3 regions of the Rhodococcus sp. NBC_00294 genome follow, and region 2 is predicted to be linked to each of the others. Evidence: riboswitches for the same ligand, from Rfam matches in the RefSeq annotation. Region 2 holds a riboswitch; each other region holds the start of a gene.
The links. A riboswitch is a leader RNA that binds a small molecule or an ion and turns the genes downstream of it on or off. The one in region 2 is predicted to bind S-adenosylmethionine.
Positions count from the first base shown of each region.

Region 1: another riboswitch for S-adenosylmethionine. It lies ahead of OHB23_RS17210 (bifunctional o-acetylhomoserine/o-acetylserine sulfhydrylase); the one in region 2 lies ahead of OHB23_RS18835 (amino acid ABC transporter permease).
Region 3: another riboswitch for S-adenosylmethionine. It lies ahead of OHB23_RS02645 (aminotransferase class V-fold PLP-dependent enzyme); the one in region 2 lies ahead of OHB23_RS18835 (amino acid ABC transporter permease).

Region 1 is NZ_CP108043.1:3,692,714-3,698,673, forward strand. It holds gene OHB23_RS17205 (MFS transporter) at 1-880, opposite strand, end outside; SAM riboswitch class IV at 1,177-1,295, shown strand; gene OHB23_RS17210 (bifunctional o-acetylhomoserine/o-acetylserine sulfhydrylase) at 1,522-2,877, shown strand; gene metX (homoserine O-acetyltransferase MetX) at 2,874-4,025, shown strand; gene OHB23_RS17220 (non-ribosomal peptide synthetase) at 4,203-5,960, shown strand, end outside.
Region 2 is NZ_CP108043.1:4,036,544-4,042,503, forward strand. It holds gene OHB23_RS18825 (ABC transporter substrate-binding protein) at 1-604, opposite strand, end outside; gene OHB23_RS18830 (amino acid ABC transporter ATP-binding protein) at 641-1,423, opposite strand; gene OHB23_RS18835 (amino acid ABC transporter permease) at 1,420-2,376, opposite strand; SAM riboswitch class I at 2,546-2,642, opposite strand; gene OHB23_RS18840 (GGDEF domain-containing protein) at 2,897-4,450, shown strand; tRNA gene OHB23_RS18845 (tRNA-Cys) at 4,499-4,572, shown strand; gene OHB23_RS18850 (GMC oxidoreductase) at 4,581-5,960, opposite strand, start outside.
Region 3 is NZ_CP108043.1:561,313-567,272, forward strand. It holds gene OHB23_RS02625 (histidine kinase) at 1-364, shown strand, start outside; gene OHB23_RS02630 (crotonase/enoyl-CoA hydratase family protein) at 389-1,219, opposite strand; gene OHB23_RS02635 (YbaK/EbsC family protein) at 1,288-1,779, shown strand; gene OHB23_RS02640 (hypothetical protein) at 1,783-2,199, opposite strand; gene OHB23_RS02645 (aminotransferase class V-fold PLP-dependent enzyme) at 2,332-3,585, opposite strand; SAM riboswitch class IV at 3,649-3,764, opposite strand; gene OHB23_RS02650 (Pls/PosA family non-ribosomal peptide synthetase) at 3,928-5,960, shown strand, end outside.

The DNA.
Region 1 (5,960 bases), 340 kb from region 2:
TGAGGAACACGACGATCAGAGCGGTCACCGGGTTGTGCGCCGCGGCGACGAACACCGCCAGGCTCACCGCGACGGACGTCATCGCCAGGAAGAGCCCGGGGACGAGCATGCGGTCCGCGATCCATCCGCCGGCCATGTTGCCGACCACCATGCCGAGGCCGTAGATCATCAGCGCCAGGGGCACCGCGGCCTTGGACAGACCGGCCACGTCCGTCAATGTCGTGGCGATGTAGGTGTACACGGCGAACATGCCGCCGAAGCCCACCATGCCCACGAAGAGGGTCATCCACACCTGCGTGCGCCGGAAGGCGCCCAGCTCGGTCCGCGGGTTCGTGGTGGGCATCGAGTCCAGTCGCGGCAGCCACACCGCGAGGGCGGTGACGGTGAGGGCACCGATGACGGCGACGATGCCGAACGCGCTGCGCCAGCCGAACGCCTGGCCGATCCACGTGGCCGCCGGCACACCGACGACATTGGCGACGGACAGTCCCATCATCACCATGGCCACCGACTTGGCACGCGCACCGGGATCGGCGAGGTGGGCGGCCACCAGCGCTGCCACACCGAAGTACGCGCCGTGCGGCAGTCCGGCGACGAAGCGGGAGGCCATCAGCTCGTGGAAGCTGGGCGCGAACACCGTGCCCAGGTTGCCGAGAGTGAACGCCACCATGAGGGCGAGAAGCAACGTCCGCCGCGGCACCCGCGCCGCGAGCGCGGCGATGACGGGCGCACCCACCACGACACCGACGGCGTAGGCGGAGATGAGGTGGCCGGCGCTGGGCTCGGACACCCCCATCGTGGTCGCCATCTCCGGGAGCAGGCCCATCGAGACGAACTCCGTGGTGCCGATGCCGAAACCGCCGAGCGCGAGCGCCAGCATCGCGACGCGTCGGCGGCGCACCCGCAGCCGATCCGCCGCGGGGTCCGCGGCAGCAGCGGGAAGGACGTCGAACGCGACGGAGGGGGGTGTCACGAGCTCACTTTCGGGTCTGCGCCCGTCGTCGATCGTTCATGATCGATTCAGAAGCGCTCGGGTGGTCAACGACGACGGGCGCCCCGAGAGGCGCCCGATCACCTGACCAGTCTGACCGTCGGCAGGATCATTCGCCAATCGAACGATCGTGAGTTCGGCCACCCTCGTGCCGTCGACACCCGACCCGCTACCATTCCCGCCAAGGTCATGAGTGCCAGCATCGAGCCCCGGCTTGCTGGCCGGCAACCCTCCAACCGCGGTGGGGTGCCCCGGGTGATGACCGGGTTACTCGGCCCGCACGGGCCGAGAGCAAGCGCGGGCCCGTCTCCTCGGGCCCACCGACCGACGATCTCGGAGGTACCCATGTTCTCCCACCGACTGTGTTGTAGCCGGCGATAGGCCCCGACCCTTCTCTCCACGAAGATCGGCTCGCCTACTGCGCTCTGCACACGGTGAGGTGCCTCTCGTGCTGCGGGCGTGGCGGCTGCCGACGTGGACCCCACTCGAGCACCCCACTCGAGCACCACCCCACGAGGAGCACGACACCCATGACCGATCACACTTCCGACACCGGTGCCACCGAGGGCGACGTCGTCGACGCAGCCGGAGCACCCGTCGAGGATCCGGCACTGAACTGGAGCTTCGAGACGCGGCAGGTGCACGTCGGACAGGTTCCCGACGTCACCACCCACGCGCGCGCCCTGCCGATCTACCAGACGACGTCCTACACGTTCGACAACACCGACCACGCCGCCGCGCTGTTCGGGCTCGCCGAGCCGGGCAACATCTACACCCGCATCATGAACCCGACGCAGGACGTCGTCGAGCAGCGCATCGCGTCGCTCGAGGGCGGCGTCGCCGCACTGCTCGTCTCGTCCGGACAGGCCGCCGAGACGCTGGCGATCCTGAACATCGCCGAGACCGGCGACCACGTCGTCTCCAGCCCCCGTCTGTACGGCGGCACGTACAACCTCTTCCACTACACGCTGCCCAAGCTGGGCATCACCGTGTCCTTCGTGGACGATCCGGACGACCTCGACCAGTGGGAGAAGGCCGTCCGCCCCGAGACCAAGGCGTTCTACGGCGAGACCATCTCCAACCCGAAGAACGACATCTTCGACATCCGCGGAGTGTCCGATGTGGCACACCGCCACGGCATCCCGTTGATCGTCGACAACACCGTGGCGACGCCGTATCTGATCCAGCCGCTGAAGCACGGTGCGGACATCGTGGTGCACTCGGCCACCAAGTACCTCGGCGGCCACGGCACCGCGATCGCCGGCGTCATCGTCGACGGCGGTGGCTTCGACTGGACACAGGGTCGCTTCACCAACTTCACCACCCCCGATCCCAGCTACCACGGTGTGGTGTTCGCCGATCTCGGCGCTCCGGCCTTCGCACTCAAGGCCCGCGTGCAACTGCTGCGCGACATCGGCGCGGCGGTCTCCCCGTTCAACGCGTTCCTCATCGGCCAGGGCATCGAGACACTGTCCCTGCGCCTCGAGCGACACGTGCAGAACGCGACGGCGGTCGCACAGTTCCTCGAGCAGCGCGAGGAGGTGACCAGCGTGAACTACGCCGGGTTGCCGTCCTCCCCGTGGTACGAGCGCGGACAGGAACTCGCCCCGCGCGGAGCGGGTGCCATCGTGGCGTTCGAACTCGCGGGCGGTGTCGACGCGGGCAAGCGTTTCGTGGATGCGCTGGAGCTGCACAGCCATGTCGCTAATATCGGAGACGTGCGTTCACTGGTGATCCATCCCGCGTCGACGACGCACTCGCAGTTGACGCCCGAGGAGCAGCTGGCCTCCGGAGTCACTCCGGGTCTGGTGCGACTCGCAGTCGGTATCGAGGGAATCGACGACATCCTGGCCGATCTGGAGAAGGGTTTCCGGGCCGCATCTTGACACTCGATCTCCACTCGCCTGCCCGTCCGTCGGCATTTCCGCCGGCGGACGGGCAGGTGGGCACCGTGCACATCGGCGACGTTCTCCTCGAGAGCGGACGCGTGGTTCCCGACGCGACGGTCGCCGTGCAGCGGTGGGGCGAGGTCTCGCCCGCGCGGGACAACGTCGTTCTCGTCCAGCACGCGCTCACCGGGGACTCGCACGTCACCGGACCGGCCGGACCGGATCACCCGTCGCCCGGGTGGTGGACCGGCATGGTCGGTCCCGGCGCACCCCTCGACACCGATCGCTGGTGCGTGGTGGCGACGAACGTGCTCGGCGGGTGCCGAGGTACCACGGGTCCCGCGTCGCTCGATCCGGACGGTGTCGCGTGGGGATCCCGATTCCCGGCCATCTCCATCCGCGACCAGGTGGCGGCGGAGCGCATGGTCGCCGACGCCCTCGGCATCGACCGCTTCGCGGCGGTCGTCGGCGGCTCCATGGGCGGTATGCGCACTCTCGAGTGGCTGGTCTCGTACCCGGACCGTGTCGCCTCGGCACTGGTGCTCGCCGTCGGTGCGCGCGCGTCCGCCGACCAGATCGGCACCCAGACCACGCAGATCGCCGCCATCACCGCCGACCCAGACTGGCAGGGCGGTGACTATCACGCCTCCGGTCGCGCCCCGCGTGCCGGACTCGCCGTCGCTCGGCGCATCGCGCACCTCACCTACCGCACCGAGCACGAACTCGACTCCCGGTTCGGCAACGAGCCCCAGATCGGCGAGGACCCGCTGAACGGCGGGCGCTACGCGATCGCGAGCTACCTCGAGCATCAGGCGACCAAGCTCGTCGACCGCTTCGACGCCGGGACCTACGTGCTGCTGTCGGAGGCCATGAACCGGCACGACGTGGGCCGCGGGCGAGGCGGGCTCGAGGCGGCCCTGGGGTCGATCCGCACGCCCACCATCGTGGGCGGCGTCGACTCCGACCGGCTGTACCCCCTGCGGCAGCAGCAGGAGATCGCCGATCTGATCCCCGGGTGCGACGGGTTGCGCATCATCTCCTCGCGCGACGGCCACGACGGCTTCCTCACCGAGCCCGATGCGGTGTCCACGATGCTCGTGGCCACCATGGCGTTGGCCTCCGACGCACTCGCGGCGAAGGACTGACCCTCACGCTCCCCTGAGCTTGGCAACTCTCACAAAGAAACCTGGAGTCCTCGAGGACGAGGGAAATCAAGTTTCTGGTTTGTTAGTGTTCGACATCGTGTGGTCTGCACCGCAGCGCTCGACGCTGCGGTGACCGAAGGGCCCACCGTGGGGATGCGAGCGAGCCGGGGGAACAGCATGTCGGACGATCACCCGGGCTCGGGCGCGGGAGCGGACGGCTACACGGAGGTCTTCGATCTCACCCGCGCGCAGCGGGACATGTGGTTGCTGCAGGAACTCGACCCCGAGGTCACCTTCGCCGTCGCGCACTACATGGACATCCGCGGCCCGCTCGACGTCGATCTTCTCGAGCAGGCCATGCGCCTCGCCACTCTCGACACCGGCTCGATGCTCACCCGACTCGTCACGAGTGACGCGCAGGACGAGCGCGTCGACTCCGACTCGCTCCGCCAGCGGCTCGACCTCTCACTCCTCGACATCGACCTCGATCGCATCGACGTCAGCGACGACGAGTTCCCCGAGGAGGCGGCGGCCGAGATCATGACGGAGTTCACCCGTCCCCTCGACATGTATCGGGACGCGCTGGGCTACACCGCCGTCATCACCCTGGCCGAGGACCACCACTACTGGTACGCCCGCGGCCATCACGTGGCCATCGACGGCTACGGAGCCTCGGTCGCCGCCGCTCGCACCGCCGAGATCTACACCGCGCTGGTACGCGGCGAGGATCCACCGCCGTCGCGAGCACGGCATCCCCGAGCCTTCGCCGAGGCCGAGGCGCGCTACCGGGCGTCGTCGCGGTACGAGCGCGATCGAGCCCACTGGGCCGGTCTACGCGACGTCCTCGGCGAGCCGGTCTCGATGTCCGGGCGGGTCGCGCCGCCGTCCGCGTTCAACCACCGCTGCGACACGCTGCTCGGTACCTCGGCGGACCGGACGGTTCACGACGCGGCGGAGCGTCACGGATCCACCGTCGCGGTCGTCGTCGCCGCCGCGTTCGCCGCGTTCCTCGCACGTGTCACCGACACACCCGACGTCGTCCTGACGATGCCGATGGCCGCCCGCGTGACGTCGTGGATGCGCGAATCGGCGTCCATGGCCGCCAACGCGGTACCCGTGCCCGCGCACTGCGGCGGCGGCGTCGACATCGGCTCGGTGGTCCGCGAGGTCGGGAACCGCGTCAGCGAATCACTCCGTCACCAGCTGCTTCCCGCCTCGGAGATCGCCCACCTGCTCGGTGCCCCCGGCGTCACCCTCGGTCCCACCATCAACCTCATGATGTTCGGCGAACGCGTGGTGCTGGGCGACATCCCGGCGGATCTCGAACTACTGACCTCCGGACCGACCGCGGACATGGCCGTGACGGTGCACGAGAGCACCACCACGGGTCGCCTGCGGGTGGACCTCGAGGGCAACCCCGCCCTGTACACGGCCGACGAACTGGTCGTCCACAGCGAACGGTTCGCCCGCTTCCTCGTCGACTTCGCCGAGGCCGACGTCGACACACCGCTGCGCGCGCTGTCGCTCGTGACCGACGAGGACCGCGCCGCCGTCCTGCCGGCACTCGATCCGCTGGTGCCGCCGTTCGCCACATTCGCCGACATCCTCACGCACGGGCTGGTGCTGGGCGAGAAGGTGCCCGCCGTCGTCGACGGCGACATCGCACTCTCCTATCCCGAGCTCGACCGCCGCTCGGACGCCCTGGCCCGCGAGTTGCTGGATCTGGGTGTCGGTCCCGACGTCATGGTCGTGTCCGCGCTCCCCCGCTCCCACGCGTCCGTCACCTCGGCCTGGTCCATCGCGAAAGCGGGCGGCGCATACGTGCCGGTCGACCCCGCCCTGCCTGCCGACCGGATCACCACCATCATCGGCGACAGCGGCGCACTGGTCGGCATCACGACGAGCGCACTGGTGAATTCGCTTCCCGCGCAGGTA
Region 2 (5,960 bases):
GCGTGTTCCAGTCGACGAGCAGTTGTTCCTGGTTGGTACCGGACGAGACACCGATCTTCTTGCCGGCGATGTCCTTGCGGTCGGTGAACGTCCAGTCGGAGTCCGTCGGAACCTCGAGGGCGACGTTGTCGAGGCGGTAGGTGGCGAAGTCGTACTTCTCCTTGCGCTCCTCCGTGACCGTCACGTTCGAGATGAAGGCGTCGTTCTCGCCCGAATCGATCTTCACGAAGTTCTGGGCCCAGTCCGCGGTGCGGCGGTCGACCGAGAGACCGAGGACGTCGGCGAAGAGGCTCGCGAGATCGATCTCGGATCCGACGACGGTGGTGTCGTCGGTGGCATAGAAGCCGAGAGGCGGAGTCGCACCCGCTGTTCCGGTGACGACGAGGGTTCCGCGATCACGGATTGCCTGCGGCACCTTCGCCGCGATGTCGTCCACCTTCTCAGTGTGGATGCGCCCGGACTGCTCGGGCGAGAGATCATAGGAGACACCGGCTTCGGACACCACGGTGTTCTCGGCTGCGGGTTCGCCGCACGCGGACGCGACGAGCGCGAGGACGGCGACGGAGGACAGGACCGACGCGAGGCGACGGGACGATCGAGACATGGGAGAGGTCACTTTCGGGAGAGGTGTGCGTGGGAATCAGAGAACCCGGGAGAGGAACTCTCGAGTGCGACTGTGGGTCGGGGTGTCGAACACCTCTACAGGAGAACCCTGTTCGAGGACGACGCCGCCGTCCATGAACACCACGGTGTCGGCGACCTCGCGTGCGAAGCCGACCTCGTGCGTGACGATGACGAGCGTCGCGCCGTCTGCGGCGAGACCGCGGATGACATCGAGCACCTCGCCCACCAGCTCGGGATCGAGTGCCGAGGTGGGTTCGTCGAACAGGATCACCTTCGGGCGCAGCGCCAGCGCCCGGGCGATCGCGACGCGTTGCTGTTGTCCGCCGGACAACCGCCGCGGGTAGTCGTGCGCCTTGTCACCGACACCGACCCGCGACAGGAGTGCGAGAGCCTCGGGTTCCACCTCCGACCGCGGACGTCGCTGTGCGGACACGGGTGCCTCGACCACGTTCTCGAGCACCGTGAGATGCGGGAACAGGGTGAAGTTCTGGAAGACGAAGCCGATCTGCGAGCGCTGGCGCCGAATCTCCTTCGGCGTCAGTTCGTGCAGTTTCCGCCCTCTGCGGCGGTATCCCACGAGAGCACCGTCCACTCGGACGGATCCGGCGTCGACCTTCTCGAGGTGGTTCACCGTGCGCAGCAGAGTGGACTTGCCCGACCCGGAGGGTCCGAGAACGGCCGTGACCTCCCCCGGCCGCACGGTCAGGTCCACGCCTTTCAGGACCTCGAGAGCACCGTAGGACTTGTGCACTCCCCGTACCTCGACCGCATACCGCACAGTCTCGATCTCGGCGGTCATCGAGTTGCTCCCCTCGGTGACAGCGGCAGCGCAGCGATGCGCGAACGCAACTTCTGGATCGGCGTGAGCGGCACCGTGCGCAGTGCACCCTTGGAGTAGTGCCGCTCGACGTAGAACTGCACCACGGACAGGACGGACGTCAGAATTACGTACCAGACCGTCGCGACCATGAGCATCGGGACGACACGGCCGGTCCGTCCGTAGATCACCTGGACCTGATAGAACAGCTCGGCGATGGCCATGACCGAGACGATCGAGGTGCCCTTGAAGAGACTGATCACCTCGTTGGCCGCGTTGGGGAGGATTCCCCTCATGGCCTGCGGCAGCACGATCGCGAAGAATTCGCGTCGCTTCGGGATCCCCAGCGCCGCAGCGGCTTCGAGCTGCCCCTGATCGACCGAGATGATGCCGGCGCGCACGATCTCCGCCGAGTACGCCGCCTGATGCAGGGCCAGACCGATGATCGCCGCAGTGGACCCGCTGATGACACTGTTGACGTCGAACTCGACGAAGCTCGGTCCGAACGGAATGCCCAGGGACAAACGCTGATACAGGTAGGCGATGTTGAACCAGAACAGCAGTTGCACGATCAGCGGGATCGACCGGAACGCCCAGATGTAGAACCAGGAGATGATCTGCAGGACCGGGTTCTGCGACAACCGCGCCGCCGCGAGAGCGATGCCGAGTGCGAACCCGATGAGGGTGCCCCAGAAGGTCAGCTGGATCGTGAGCCACAGAGCAGTGACGACGGACCGCGCCGTGAAGTACTGAGCGAAGGTGCCCCAGTCCCAGCCGGCGTTGGTCACCAGCCCGTGGACGAACTGTGCGAGAAGGACCAGGGTCGCGACGGCGATGATCCACCGCCACGGGTGCACCGTGCGTGCGACGACGAGGTCGTGATCCGAGACGTCACCGGCGTCGGTGGCGACCGGTCGATCGTGGAGTTGAGTCACCGGCTGCACCGGTGCGTGAGGGCAGCGAACATCGCTGTGCCTTTCGAGAGGACGAAGTGAGGGACCTGGTCAGCGCCGCGTACAGGCGCAGCAGCACTCTCGACACGACTCGAGGTGCAGGCGCAGGACGTGCGGGCGTTGGCTCGTCACAGTGTTCATCGGCGGATCTCCTCCATCGGTCCTGGCGGTAGCACCCACACACTCGAACTCGAGGCGGGTTGCTGCGACGTCGACGAGCCAGGTCTCTCGGTCGCTCTGGATGGTGAGGAAAATGTAGCGCCGACGTCTCGAGACGTCAAATCGCACAACACTTTTCGGCTCAGTCGAGTTCGAATCACGATGACCGGAAAGGGTGACAACCGCACCGACCACGAGTTCGCGGTGGTCACGCGCCCGAGGTCTCACGGCCAGACGTGCGCCGGATCGCCGCGACGGAACCGTCCCGGTCGGTACATTCACGGGGTACACGGTGGAGGTCAGCCGACGACGGATCACCGGTGACGGGGACCGGGGTGCTCGCGTGACGCCACACATCGACAGAGCGCACCGCGGCGCGCGGACGTCGCTCACCGAGTCGCCTCTCGAGACACCCGCACGGCAGGTGCTCGACATCCGGTCGATCGCGATGGGAACGGCGATCACCGGTTCCGCCCTGTCACTGGGAGCGGGCTGGGTGGTGCCCGGGCTGTTCTTCCCCGGCATCGCCCCGATGCTCGCCACCGCTCTCGCCGTCGCTGCGGCCGTGGTGGGAGCCGGCATCATCTGGCGCTCGGGGCGGCTGACCGAACGCCAGTTCGTCGCCATGGGCATGGTGATGCTGTGCGGTACGACGTTCTCCGCGGTGGCGGTGACCGATCCGGCGGGTTCCCTCGCGATCGCCGCGCTGCTCACCATCGTCCCGGTGCTCTCCGCGGCCGCGTCGCCGCCCGCGATCGCGTGGTCGTTCACCGTGGCTGCCGGTGGAGCCGCCGTCGTCGTGTCGTTCGCCTCGGCAGGGTCTGCGGCCATCGCGTTCATCAGTGCCGGCGCGTCCCTGACCATCGTCGTCGTCCCCGTCGTGTTGGTGTGGGGCCTGCGGCGGTCGATGGTGCGGGTGAGTCACCGATTCGACGTGCTCGCGCGCACGGACGTCCTGACCGGCCTGTTGAACCGCCGGGGCGTACTCCCCCGTCTGACGGAACTGCTGGGTGCCGCGGCGTCGCGGCACGAATCGGTCACCACCCTCGTCATCGACATCGACAACTTCAAGGCCGTCAACGACACCCACGGACACACCCACGGTGATCGGACGCTGCAGTCCGTCGCGCGAGCGGTGGTGCTGGCGACTCCGGCGGGCGCCGTCGTCTCTCGTCTCGGCGGCGAGGAGTTCCTGGTCGTCGCCCGCGGTGCACGTACGGCCGATCTCGCGGACCGTGTCCTGCGATCGGTGCGCACACGGTGCTCGGTGACGGTGAGCATTGGCACCACGACGGCCGTGGCCACGGCTCCCGACGGCGCCGCGCTCGCCCTCGGCGACGTGGAGTCGACGCTCGACTCCTTCATCTCCTGCGCGGACGATGCGATGTACCGGGCGAAGCGTCTCGGTCGTGACCGCGTCGAGCACGGCGACACGACTCGGTTCCACCCGCCGTCACTGCTGCGAGCACGGTCGTCCGAGCACCTCCGGTCCCGTCGACGGCAGGCTGTGCAGAGACGCGCGCGCACCGAGGCCGCCGCGGCGGTCGCTGCCACCCTCGTCGCGCTCCAGACCCGCGGACACGGGCCGGAACACACGGCCGTCCGACTCGCGATGCTGTCTCGGCGCCTCGAGAAGGAGATCGACGTGGCGACGACGTCCCGTTCGGATCGATACTCCGCGGCACTGCGCTCCGCGGCCGCGCTCGATCAGAGCATCGGCATGGCGATGGAACACCTCGCGGTGGACCGGGACACCGCGGCGGCACTCCTGCAGTCGGCCGCGCACGCCGAGGGAACTTCACTCGGCGCACTGTGTCGAGCGCTGGCGTCTCTGGCGGACGAGAACCCGGCGGAGGCCGCGAGGTATCTCACCGCGACAGCCCGAGAATCACCGTGAGCGCAACTCTGTCCCGACAGGTCCGGGTTTCCCGACGTGGGACTCACTGCGGATGTGGCCGAGTGGTGAGGCAACGGCCTGCACAGCCGTGCACACGGGTTCGATTCCCGTCATTCGCTCCACGGGGCGCTCAGCGATCGGCGATCACCGTCGCGATGTTGCGTTCGGCGAGCGCCGCGATGGTGAGCGACGGATTGACTCTGCCGGTGCTGCCCGGGATCAGCGCTCCGTCGACGACGTGCAACCGGTCGTGGCCGAGGACGCGGCCGTGCGCGTCGGTGGCTCGGCCCAGCACCACCCCTCCCAACGGGTGCGCCGTGAACGAGGTGTTCACGTCCGGAACCCGCAGGGGCGGATACCCCACACCGATTCCGGAGCGCTCCGCGATGCGGTCGTGCACCGGTCGCAGGGCGTCCGAGACGGCGATGTTGCCGGCCTCCGGCCAGTCGAGCCGCACCGACCGCGTCGACTCGTCCCACACGAACCGCCCTCTCGTCGGGTCCATGACCATGCCCAACGAGCCGATCAGCGTCAGATCGACGGGCGATCCGGGGACGAACCAGTTCTCGAGGGTGAGCGGGGCGCCCGAGTCGTCGGAGATCCTCGACGCCGAGGGCGACGCCTGCACGATGCCGTTGCCCTCCGGGCTCATGCCGCGGACGAGTGCCGCGTCACCATTGGTGCCCCATCCCTCACCGACGTGTTCGTTCAGGTCGGGGAGCAGTCCGGTGTCGCGGGCATGCACGAGAAGCCGCGACGTTCCCATCGACCCGGCTCCCAGGAACAGGTCGTCGCAGGTCACCGTGCGGGTGGAGAGGACCTCGGCGGACGGGTCGAGCAGATCCACGGTCAGCGAATAGCGACCGTCCGCCTCCCTGGTCACGGCGGTGACCTCGTGACGCGCATGGATCGTGCACCGGCCAGTGGCGCGAGCAGCGGCCAGATAGTTGCGGTTGAGGTCGAACTTGGCGCCGTTGGAGTTGCCGAGATTCGACTCCCCGATGATCGCGGACGGACGGGACCGACCGGCCATCTCTCCGCGCACCACGTCCCAGTCCCAGATACCGTCGATGCGCTGTGGTGTGTACCCGGCGCGGCGGACCTGGTGATCCCACACCCGTGAATGCGTGAACGGCAGCGACTGATAGACGTCCTCCGGCATCGGTGCGAGCCGCAGCTCGGAACGGACGAGCGGGTAGTGCAGCGCCTGCATCTCGTCGTACGAGACGAGCCCGGTGAAGAGCTGGTCGAAGAACCGTCGTTCGGGGGCGATCATCACGCCGGTGAACACCAACGAACCACCGCCGACCGCGGCTCCGGACCACACGTCGATGGTGCCGTGTTCACTCACGTCGAAGATGCCGCCGAAGCGGTCGGTGGGAACCGTGGGCAGTCCGGTCAGCGGAGCAGTGCCACCGCGACGCCAGAACGCGCGCCCGTCCGGCAGGAAGTCGTTGGCGAAGATCTGTCGACGCGGATCCGTGGGCCACTGCGACCCGCGCTCCAGGAC
Region 3 (5,960 bases), 1.1 Mb from region 2:
GCTCGACCGCATTCCGTTGGCCGTCCTCGCCGTCGAGCCCGGCGGCACGGTCGTCTTCGCCAACGAGGCCTTCGACGAACTGATGGGCTTCGACGAGGAGTCCCCCCGGTCGAACGAGACCCTCACACTGCAGGACATCTTCCCGGCCAACGAACCGCTCGGAGTCAACATCGCCGAGACGTTCCTGACCACCGTCGCCACCCGCGCCGACTCGCTCTGGCGCATGACGGACTCGAAGGGCGACATCCTCCAGGTCCGGGCGAGCAAGTCGATCCTGCGCCGCGCTGAGGACTCGGTGGTGCTCGTCGTCCTCGAGGACTTCACCGATCAGCTGTGGAACGACCCGAAGAGCGCCTTCCGCTGATCGGGCCGCTCCACCGGGGTCTCTCTACTTGCCCTGGAACGACGCGGGGCGCTTCTCGAACACCGAGGTGATGGCCTCCGTCAGATCCTCGGACGGCAGGAAAGCAGCGTTCCACGCGGCGACGTACCGCAGCGAATCCTCCACTGCCGCAACGCGACCGTGGTCGAGAACCGCCTTGATCCCGTGCACCACGAGAGGCGGGTTCGCCGCGATCTCGGTGGCCGTGGCACGCGCTGCGGCGAGCACGGCCTCCGCGTCCTCGAACACGTCGTTGACCAGACCGATCTGCTGCGCCCGGGCACTGTCGATGTCCTTTCCGGTCAACGCGAGTTCGCGAAGATGACCGTCGCCGATGATCGCGGGTAGACGGGCGAACGACCCCATGTCCGCCACGATGGCGACCTTCACCTCGCGCACACTGAACTTCGCGTCCGTGCTGGCGTAGCGGATGTCGGCGGCCGAGATGAGATCGATCCCACCGCCGATGCACCACCCCTGCACGGCGGCCACCACGGGCTTGCGGCAGTCGGCCACCGCGTTGATCGACGCCTGCATGCGCTTGATCATGTCGTGGAACGTGCTGCGCGGACCGGCCTGTGCCTTGTCCCCCATGACCGCACCGAAATCGCCTGCCATGGCGGGCAGGTCGAGACCGTAGCTGAAGTTGCGTCCCGAACCGGCGAGCACGATGGCGCGTACCTCGGGGTCCGCGTCGAGCGCGGAGAAGACGAGAGGCAGTTCCGACCAGAAGTCGGGACCCATCGCATTGCCCTTGTTCGGGCCGATGAGAGTCACCGTCGCGACATGGGCGTCGGTCGTCACCGTGAAGGCTTTCCACGCATCCGTGTGTGTCATCCGGTCAGGATAGCCAGCGCTCCCGCTCACCGGATGTCCCGGCGGCGTGGACTGACTATCCTGCGACCATGACGCGGATCCACCATCCCGCTGCGGCACACGTGTCGGACGTTCTGATCGCCCGAGGTCATCACGGCGTGATCGTGACGCAGTCCGAGCCGACGCACACGGCGCGTCAGGCCGCGGCGGTGAGCGGGGTTCCGCTCGGTGCCGTCTGCAAGTCGCTGGTGTTCCTGCTCGACGACGACCCGGTGTTGCTGCTGGTGTCGGGTGCACACAACGTGGACCTCGATGCCACCGGTCGACGTCTCGAGGGCACGCTGACCCGCGCATCGATCGACGTGGTCGAACACGCCACCGGGCAACCGGTGGGCGGGATCGCGCCCGTGGGCCACCCGACGAATCTGCCGACGTTCGTCGACACGGCGCTGGAACGCTTCGAACGGCTGTGGGCTGCAGCGGGTCACCCCGCGACCCTCTTCCGCACGACCTACCCCGAACTGCTGCGCATCACCGCCGGGCTCGCTGTGGACATGGGCCCCGAGACCCGCGAGGGCTGAGCCTCAGGACGCGCGCAGGCGCCGAACCTCCAGGGCGGGTACCACCTCGGTGGTGATCGCCCGGACGACGGACTCCCGCGTCTGCTCCACCACCGGACGCAGGGTCACGCCGTCCGCCACGTCGACCGTCACGATGTCGGCGACGAGGCCTGCCAGACCCGACGCGGTGCCGACGTACTGCAGCGTGCCGGGGCGAGGCTTGCTGTCCGACGCCAGCACCTCGCGGCGGGCGGTCCGGGCGTCGGCGGCGATGTGCACGTCGATGTCCACCACGACACGAGCACCGGGGTGCTCGGCCTTGAGGGTCGCGTAGCGGCTCTGGGCCTCGGAGAGATCGGCGGCGGAGAACCGGACGACGTCCGGGGAGGTACCGGAGACGCCGTCGAGGAAGACGAGGGAGTCGGAAGACACCGTGGTCATGAGTTGTCCAGTCAGTCGTGGGTGCAGCGGTGGCTGTGAGGTGAAGTGAGTCGCACGATCACCGGACCGGACAGGCGCTCGAGGTCGCACGGCAGAGGTCGACGTGTCGTCGACCCCACAACCTGCTCCTCGTCATGATGCTGATGCTAACGATCCGGTGGTGACGCGATCCCGCAGTGAGAGGCACGTCACACGCACCGCCTCCACGAACCGGTCGACATCGTCGGCGGTGGTCCCCAGCCCGATGCTCGCCCGCACGGCACCGTCGGCCGCGCCTACCCGCGAGAGGAGGGGGTGGGCGCAGAACTTCCCGGCCCGCACCGCGATGCCGTGATCGTCGGCCAGCGCGGTGGCGAGTGCACCCGCGTCGACACCGTCGACGGTGAAGGACACGATGCCGACGATGTCGGCGGAGTCGCTCCACAGGCGGAGGACCGACACACCGGCCAGAGCGGTGAGCCCGCCGAGCAGGGCGCCCGTGCACTCCTGATCGTGAGTGGCGATGGCACCGTGGCCGATCGCGCCGATCTCGTCGCACGCCGCGGCGATCGCGACGGCGCCGAGGAGATTGGGTGTGCCGGCCTCGTGCCGCGCCGGGGACGGCGCCCAGTCGATGTCGACCGACGCACCGAGGACGGACACGTGCCGGGTGGCTCCACCGCCCGCGAGGTACGGCTCGGCCACATCGAGCCAGTCACGCCGTCCCACGAGCACTCCCGCTCCGAAGGGCGCGTACAGCTTGTGACCACTGAAAGCCAGGTAGTCGATGCCCGCCGCGGTGATGTCCACGGCGCGGTGCGGAACGAGTTGCGCCCCGTCGACGAGGATGCGGGCACCGTGTCGGTGCGCCAGATCCGCGAGTCGATCGAGGGGCAGGACCTCGCCCGTCACGTTGGAGGCACCCGTGACGGCAAGCAGCGCAGCAGGTCTCGACGCGAGTTCGTCGCCGAGCCGAGTCAGAGTCTCCTCGACCGAGTCCGCCGATCGCACCACCCGGCGGTTCCGCCACGGCAGCAGATTCGCGTGATGCTCGATGTCCAGCACCACCGTGTCCCCGGGAACGCAGCCCGCCAGGAGATTCAGCGCGTCGGTGGTGTTCCGCGTGAACACGACCACGTCGTCGGGATCCGCGCCGCAGAAGCGGTGCACCGTGTTCCGGGCGGACTCGTACTCCCGGGTGCAGACCTGCGACTTGTGGCCGGCGCCGCGGTGCACACTCGCGCAGTGCGGCAACACCTCTCGTACTCGCTCGACCACCGCGTCGAGCGCGGGAGCGCTGGCCGCGTAGTCGAGATCGATGCTGCGAGTGGTGCGGCCGTCGGCACACGTCACCTGCTGGTCGCGGCCGTGCACGGATGCGATGGGGCGCTGCAGAACTGTGGTCATGATGAATCCCTCCGTCGAGGGATCGACGCACGGCACGAGGGCCGCGATCTGACGAGAGGCGTCGATCCGCGCTTGCCGCCTCCGTCGTCGGAGCGCGGCCAGGTCGTCACCCGGAGCACCCCACCGCGGAGGAGGGTTGCCGACCAGCGAGCCGGGGCTTGATGCTGGTACTCGTGACCTGGAAGCAGGATGGCAAACGGTCGCCCGAGTTGTCAACCGGTTCGCCGCACGCGCGCCTGGTCGGCGGAGTTGTTCACCAACCCGCAAACTGGGCGTGCAATAACGTGTCGTCACACCCGCCAGCGTTCCGTCGTCCCTGTTCGATGCGAGAGGCCGTTCGTCTTGTCACTGCAGACCCGTGTTCCCGAGGCCTACCTCCGTTCCTCCGTGGCGGCCCCGGTGCGCACCCTCGTCGACATCCTCGAGGACACCGCGCGGGCATTCCCTGATGCGCCGGCCATCGACGACGGCGACACCACCATCAGTTACAGCGAACTGCTCGACAACATCGACGAGGGCGCTCGGTGGCTGTCCCGACACGGCGTCTGCGCCGGCGATCGCGTCGGGGTCCGCATGCCGTCGGGCAGTTACTCGCTCTACGCGGCGATCCTGTCGGTCATCGCCGCCGGTGCGGCCTACGTCCCGGTGGACGTCGACGACCCGGACGAGCGGGCCGAGCTGGTGTTCTCGGAGGCCGGCGTCACCGCGATCATCGCGGACGGCGGCGTCACCCGAACCGACACCGCGGGGACCGGGCGCCCGGTCGGCCATCCCACACCCGACGACGACGCCTGGGTCATCTTCACCTCGGGCTCGACCGGCAAGCCCAAGGGCGTCGCGGTGAGCAATCGCAACGCGGCGGCGTTCGTGGACGCCGAGGCGCGACTGTTCCTGCAGGACCGACCCATGGGCCCGGGCGATCGGGTGCTGGCGGGGCTCTCCGTGGCGTTCGACGCGTCGTGCGAGGAGATGTGGCTCGCCTGGCGCAGTGGCGCCTGCCTCGTTCCCGCGCCTCGCTCCCTCGTACGCAGTGGCATGGACCTCGGCCCCTGGCTCGTCGCACGTGACATCAGCGTGGTGTCGACGGTGCCGACCCTGGCGGCGCTGTGGCCTCGCGAAGCGCTCGAGGACGTTCGGTTGCTCATCTTCGGCGGCGAGGCCTGCCCGCCGGATCTCGCTGAGCGACTGGCTGTTCCGGGCCGCGAGGTCTGGAACACCTACGGGCCCACCGAGGCCACCGTCGTCGCCTGCGCCGCTCTCATGGACGGTGTCGGACCGGTGCGCATCGGGCTGCCGCTCGACGGATGGGACCTCGCCGTCGTGGGCCCGGACGAGGAGCCGGTCGCGGTGGGCGAGGTGGGTGAGCTCGTCATCGGTGGCGTCGGCCTCGCGCGTTACCTCGATCCGGTGAAGGACGCCGAGAAGTACGCTCCCATGGCGACTCTCGGATGGGACCGCGCCTACCGCAGCGGCGATCTCGTGCGGCTCGAGCTCGAGGGGCTGCTCTTCCAGGGCCGCGCCGACGATCAGGTGAAGGTCGGCGGGCGCCGCATCGAGCTCGGCGAGGTGGACAACGCCCTGCAGGCCCTCCCCGGTGTGAGCGGCGCAGCCGCCGCAGTGCGGACCACCGGCTCCGGAACACCCGTGCTGGTGGGCTATCTCGCCAGCACCGACCCGGACTTCGACCTCGTCCGCGCGCGCGAGCTCCTCGCGGAACAGCTTCCCGCCGCGATGGTTCCGCGTCTCGCACTCGTCGACGAACTGCCCACCCGCACCTCCGGCAAGGTCGACCGCGCGGCTCTGCCGTGGCCGCTGCCCAAGCGTGGTTCGACTCCGGACGACGCCTCTCTCGCCGGGACCGCCGGCTGGGTGGCCGAGCTGTGGAGCGACGTGCTGGGCGCCGAGATCGGATCCCTGGACGCGGACTTCTTCGCTGCCGGTGGCGGATCGCTCTCGGCCGCACTGCTCGTGACCCGATTGCGCGAGCGTTTCCCCGAGATCACGGTCGCGCAGCTCTACGACCATCCGCGACTCGGCTCGCTCGTCGCGTTGCTCGACTCGCTCGTCCCCCCGCCGGTGACCGCGAAGCGCATCGTGGTCCCCACACCCCGGACGGCCCAGGTGGTGCAGGTCCTCGCGACCCTGCCGCTGACGACGTTGACCGGGCTGCAATGGGTGACCTGGCTCGGCATCATGACGAACACGTTCAGCTGGTTCGCTCCCCGCCCCTGGCTGCCGACGGTGTCCTGGTGGTGGCTCGCGCTCGGGTTCCTGCTGTTCGTGACGCCCGTGGGCCGGATGGCGATCTCCGTCGCCGGATCACGGCTCCTCATGCGCGGCGTCACGGAGGGCGCCCATCCGCGCGGCGGCAGCGT